Regions from separate parts of the Enterococcus avium genome, predicted to be linked through region 1. Evidence: predicted binding sites of a transcription regulator. Region 1 holds the regulator's gene; the other holds the start of a gene.

Region 1 (3,210 bases):
CCTATCGGGAAGCAACAAAACAGATTGTTAATTACGCGAAAGAAAAACAAATTGATATGGTTGTTGGACCGGAAGCTCGAGGCTTTATCGTAGGATGTCCAGTGGCATTTGAACTAGGATTAGGTTTTGCACCTGTTCGAAAACCTGGCAAATTGCCTCGTGAAGTAATTGAGGTAGAATATGAAAAAGAATACGGAATGGACACGTTAACGATTCATAGCGATGCAATTCAACCTGGTCAGCGCGTATTAATTACTGATGACCTGTTAGCAACTGGCGGAACAATCAAGGCAACGATCGAACTAGTTGAAAAGCTGGGTGGCATTGTAGTTGGTTGTGCTTTCTTAATTGAATTAGAAGAATTACATGGTCGCGATAAAATTCAAGGGTATGATATCTTAACTTTGATGGACTATTAGAAAAATTTGAGTTGAAGAATTTCTTCAACTCTTTTTTGTGTTCACTTTCAAATGTAACGCAAAAAAAGCTACCAGATGAGAATCTAGCAGCTTGTAAAATAATTTATGCGGACTTGTGATACTGATGATCGTAAGTCACGTAGTAGAAATCTTCGGCTGGTTCCTTATAGTATTGTTCTTCTTCGAACTCTTCTTCATCGTAGTGACGTTCAGCATAGTGCTGTGCATACTTACGTTCATCCCACAACATGAACCAGACAAGAAACAAACCAGAGAAAATAACAACCGTAGCTAAAGAACCTAACTTACCGATCAATAATCCTAGCAACAATACAGCGATAATCAAACCAAATCTTCTTACTGCTTTCATCAATAATCACTCCTATATATAAATACGCGAACGTGTGTTTGTATATCTATTATACGAATGTTTGTTCGTTTTGTAAAGAAAAAAATAATCGGAATGCAATTCCGATTAATAAATATGGTTACGGTACAATCCGACAACTTTTCCAAGAATAGAAACATTATTGTAAATCAATGGTGCTAACTCATCATTTTCAGGTTGTAAACGAATGTGATCAGCTTCGCGATAAAATCTCTTACAGGTTGCTTCATTCTCATCCGTCATAGCGATCACAATTTCACCATTAGTCGCTGTTGATTGTTTTCTGACAATGACGTGATCGCCGTCATAAATTCCAGCGTTGATCATACTTTCTCCGCGAATCGTCAGCATAAACAAGCTGCCTTCTTCGCTTGATAGATCTGGGGGAACTGGAAAGAAGTCTGAAGCTTCTTCTACTGCTAAAATAGGTTCACCAGCGGTAACGACCCCTAACATAGGTATGACTTGCGGAGCCACCCCGATTTTTTCTAATCCAGTAATGGTTAATTCAATTGCTCTTGGTTTTGTTGGGTCGCGTTGGATCCATCCTTTTTTTTCTAATCTGGATAAATGACCATGAACTGTAGAAGTAGATGAAAGATTCACAGCCTCTCCTATTTCTCTAACAGTGGGTGGATAACCTTTATCTTCAACGCGTTCATGAATGAAACGTAAAACTTCTAATTGTTTTGTTTCCGTTCTTTTTGCCAATGCCCGCACCTTCTTTCGTTTTTTTTTAGTGTAGCATAGTTATTCAAACAAATCAAACAAGCGTTCGTATTTCTTGGTACTTTCAACTTATTTTTTTTTATGTATAATTAGAAGGGGAAAAGAGGTGCTCAAGATGATTAACGATGAAACTATCGCACGCATTAATGAACTAGCTAAAAAAAAGAAGACAGTCGGCTTAACGGACGCTGAAGCTCATGAGCAGAAGGTCTTAAGAGAAGAATACATTGCTTCGTTTCGTAGCGGAATGCGGCATCACATCGAAGGAATGAAAGTCGTCGATCCAAAAGGAAATGATGTCACGCCAGAGAAGTTAAAAAAGATTCAGAAAGAAAAGGGTCTGCACAATAGAAAATAAATCTTTTACTGGTTAAGTGATTGAAATGTTAAAATAAATCGGTTACAATGAATCTGTAATTAAAGTATTTATGACCAAAAAGGAGGAACTAATTTGTTCGACAAAATCGATCAACTAGGTGTAAACACAATCAGAACGTTAAGTATTGAAGCAATTCAAAAGGCAAACTCAGGACATCCAGGTTTACCAATGGGTGCGGCTCCAATGGCTTATGCTTTATGGACGAAGCATTTGAATGTCAATCCAGCAACTTCATTAAATTGGCCTAACCGCGACCGCTTTATTTTATCAGCAGGTCATGGTTCAGCAATGTTATACAGCTTGTTGCACTTAGCAGGCTACCAAGTGACGATTGACGATTTGAAAAACTTCCGTCAATGGGAAAGCAAGACACCAGGACATCCTGAATATCAGCATACAGATGGTGTTGAAGCGACTTCAGGTCCTCTAGGTCAAGGTATTTCAACTTCTGTTGGTATGGCGATGGCTGAAGCACATTTAGCAGCCACTTATAATCGCGATAGCTTCAATGTAATGGATCATTATACTTACGCATTATGTGGAGATGGCGATTTGATGGAAGGTGTTTCCGCTGAAGCTAGCTCTATGGCCGGACACATGAAACTGGGTAAACTAATCGTTTTATATGATTCAAATGATATCTCTTTAGATGGACCAACATCGAAAGCTTTCACTGAAAATGTCGGTGCACGGTACGAAGCATATGGTTGGCAGCATATCTTAGTTAAGGATGGCAATGATTTAGAGGCCATTTCTAAAGCAATTGATGAAGCTAAAGCTGAAACAGAGAAACCATCATTGATCGAGATTAAAACAGTCATTGGTTTTGGTTCACCAAAAGAGGGCACATCAGCAGTTCACGGTGCTCCAATCGGACAAGATGGAATCGATGCTGCGAAAACTGTTTACGGTTGGGAATATCCTGATTTCACCGTGCCTGAAGAAGTGGCGAAACGGTTCAAGGAAGAAATCAACGATAAAGGTGCTAAAACAGAAGCAAAATGGGATGCGATGTTCGCAAACTACGAAAAAGCACATCCTGAATTAGCAAAACAATTCAAAGCGGCCTTTGCCGGCGAACTTCCTGAAAACTGGGAAGAAGCTTTACCAGTTTATGAAGAAGGTACAGCACAAGCAAGCCGTGTATCAAGCAAAGATGCGATTCAAGCAATCGCCAAAGCTGTTCCTAATGTATGGGGCGGTTCAGCTGATTTATCTGGTTCAAACAATACAACTATCGCTGATGAAAAAGAATTCCAACCTGGTTCTTATGAAGGCCGTAACATTTGGTTTGG
Region 2 (3,210 bases), on a different contig from region 1:
AATCTTGAACTTCCTCTAAAAGTGCACGTGCTTCATCTATAGGTAATTGATAAATATAAGGTTCTTTTTCATTAGCGATACTAAATTCTAAGGCTGATTTTTCTAAAGAGATTCTTTCTGTCATATCATTTCCTTCTTTCTTGGTTCCCATTTATCATAATAGCAACCGCTATCATTTCAAAGGAATCGGCTTGTTAAACTATTCGCTAATAAAAACCGTGAAAATCTCAATTGTAAACTGGTTCTTGCTTTTTTCTCATTCTTTTTACTTTACTTAGTGGTAAAATTAAAAAAATCAGTTCATTTTTCGGGGGATTAAGATGAAAAAAATTAGTTTTATTATGTTAGGATTTTGTGTCGTATTTTTATTGTCAGGCTGCAATTCAACTAAGAAAGAAGAAGCAGAACCATCGAGAAGTGTTTCTTTAGCACCAGAAACCTCGTCAAGTCAAATATCTGAATCAACCGTATCATCAGCGTCGCAAAGCAGCAGTACGACTGAATCTAGTAGTAAGGCTCAACTTACTGATGCTCAGAAAGGACAAATGAATCAGGCGTTTCTTGATTGGGCGGGGGGACGTGCTGTAATAGGAAATATGGCGGTTAGTTATTGGTTTTTTGATCATGGAGCGGCAGGACGTGGTGATTGGTATGCCAATACCCCAGATGGTCAGGTGCAAGTTCAGAATAATGGCGTGCCAGGGGAAAATGCATTTCCTATTCATGCTATCGGCGGATGCGTCTTTTATACATCAAAAGACGGGAGCGTTGGTAAGCAAGAGCTTATGGCAGGATCATTTGCGGCAAATTATTCTGTAAAAATGGATTATAGTAAACCTGTCAGTAAGTATTTATTAGGCGATAATGGTGTTGTTTATGAATTGAAAACAGGAAACGGTGAGCCTGTTAGTACGAACACAGGGTTTGGCGAATACGCGGATGATGGAAGCTTAGGAAGCTACACACCGACTAAAAGTTTTCAAATTTCTGAGGATCAGGCAGCGCAGGAAAAGCTTAGAGAGCTGATGTATTCGTATTGATTCTTTTTGGTTTTTGGTTAAGATTAATTAGAACGTGACCGTACAATCTGTTATAGGATTTGTACGGTTTTTTGTCGTTCAAAGTAAGTAGACAATTTTGTAAAAAAAGCTCAAAAGTGTTAAAATAGAACAAACGTTCGTTTTTAGGAGGGGATTGAATGAGACAAGGATCAATTTTTGAAAAGTCCAGAGAAGAGAGTGAACCATTAGCGACACGCGTTCGTCCTGAAACGCTAGACGAGTTTGTGGGACAAACACATTTGCTAGGTAAAGGGAAGCTGTTGCGGGAAATCATTGAAAATGATCGCGTCTCATCAATGATTTTTTGGGGACCTCCCGGAGTTGGCAAGACAACATTGGCCCGTATCATCGCAAATCAAACAAAATCTGAATTTATCAATTTCAGTGCGGTCACTAGCGGAATCAAAGAAATAAAAACGGTCATGAAGGATGCGGAGCATAATCGGACTTTTGGTACGAAAACGATCGTCTTTGTGGATGAAATCCATCGCTTTAACAAGGCGCAGCAGGATGCTTTCTTACCTTACGTTGAAAATGGCAGTATCATTCTGATTGGCGCCACTACAGAGAATCCATCCTTTGAGATTAATTCGGCATTGCTGTCGCGTAGTAAGGTATTTGTTTTAAATCAATTGGAAAGTGAAGATATTTTACAACTGTTGAAGCAGGCAATCGATAGTCCAAAGGGTTTTCCAAAACTAAAAATTGAACTGGACGATCAGGTACTTGATTCCATCGCGAAATACGCCAATGGTGATGCTAGAGTAGCGCTGAATACACTGGAAATGGCTGTTCTAAACGGAGAGAAAAAAGCGGATACGGTCACATTGAAGGAAGACAAGCTGCTAGATTTAATTGAGCGAAAATCATTTCTTTATGATAAAAAAGGCGAAGAGCACTACAATACAATTTCGGCTTTGCACAAATCAATGCGCAATAGTGATGTTGATGCAGCGATCTATTGGCTGGCTCGGATGGTAGAATCAGGTGAAGATCCATTGTTCATCGCCAGAAGACTGGTTCGATTTGCTAGTGAAGACATTGGTTTAGCAGATATTCGAGCATTAGAATTAGCGAATACAGTCTTTCAATCCTGCCAGTTCATCGGTTTGCCCGAGTGCAATGTCCACTTAACGCAAGCGGTGATCTATTTATCCTTGGCGCCCAAGTCAAATGCGGTGGATGCAGCCTATCAAAGGGCAAAAAAGGATGTCTACGAAACCATGAACGAACCTGTTCCTTTAGTTATTCGCAATGCGCCTACTAAGCTGATGAAAGAACTGCATTATGGTGAGAATTACCAATATGCCCATTCTACTGAAGCTAAATTAACTTCGATGAAGACGATGCCGCCCTCATTGGAAGGGCATCACTATTATTTACCAACGACACAGGGAAATGAAAAACGCTTCAAGGAACGAAAAGAAGCAATCGAAAAATGGCATGCAGAGTATGATGAGTAAAGAGAAAAACTTAAAGTGGAAACAACGTGCTACTTTTTGATTCTCGAAATAGGGAATCAGCAGTGTGGTGGGTTTGATTTTAAATAATCCTGTCGTACTTTTTGTTTATAAAAAAATAAAAATATCGCAAAAGAGATAAGTGCAAATCACTTAGATCAAATCTAATTAGTAAAGCCGGACGCTGTAAAGCAATTTATTCATGCAAAAATTTTATCCTTTCCCTATAGTTAAAAAGCTGATCCCAACAATATCAAATAGTTGAGACCAGCTTTGTGTTTTTAATCGTCCATTTCTACTTCCAATACATTTCCTGACTGAGCATCAATTGAGACATCAGATTGTTGACCATTATTAACAATTTTTACATCCCAGTAGGTTTTTGATAATTCTCGTTCCAATGACCATTCTGTGATGTCGCCGTTGACTTCCTTTTTGGCGATGCTGTTGATTTGATCTAATGGCAATAGGTTTTTGAGATCAAGCTTTTCATTGTTTCGTTCGTTTCCATTCCGTTCATCCTCATCTAGCATTTCTTCTTCTTGATGTTGAAGCTCGCCAGTTTCTGTGAAGAAAAGTTTGTATTCCTTACTGTCATCCATTCCTTTTACCTCATAGACATACTTATTCATTCGTGACTCAATTTCAATGCCGGTGATATCTGTATTTGGCTTATTTTTCTGGTAAAG

The links. Region 1 encodes LexA, which represses DNA repair genes until DNA is damaged. Its sites were predicted from a motif close to CNAACANNTGTTNG; they were not measured.
Region 2: AUF14_RS18655 (replication-associated recombination protein A) is a predicted target of LexA. The motif match lies at 1,167-1,180, and genes of this name have one in related genera.

Annotation. Positions count from the first base shown of each region.
Region 1 covers NZ_NBSL01000002.1:1,244,398-1,247,607, reverse strand. The annotation lists gene AUF14_RS06415 (adenine phosphoribosyltransferase) at 1-419, shown strand, start outside; gene AUF14_RS06410 (hypothetical protein) at 523-789, opposite strand; gene lexA (transcriptional repressor LexA) at 895-1,518, opposite strand; gene AUF14_RS06400 (DUF896 family protein) at 1,652-1,894, shown strand; gene tkt (transketolase) at 1,988-3,210, shown strand, end outside.
Region 2 covers NZ_NBSL01000003.1:627,224-630,433, forward strand. The annotation lists gene AUF14_RS18645 (alpha/beta hydrolase) at 1-124, opposite strand, end outside; gene AUF14_RS18650 (hypothetical protein) at 321-1,040, shown strand; gene AUF14_RS18655 (replication-associated recombination protein A) at 1,199-2,524, shown strand; gene AUF14_RS18660 (PepSY domain-containing protein) at 2,803-3,210, opposite strand, start outside.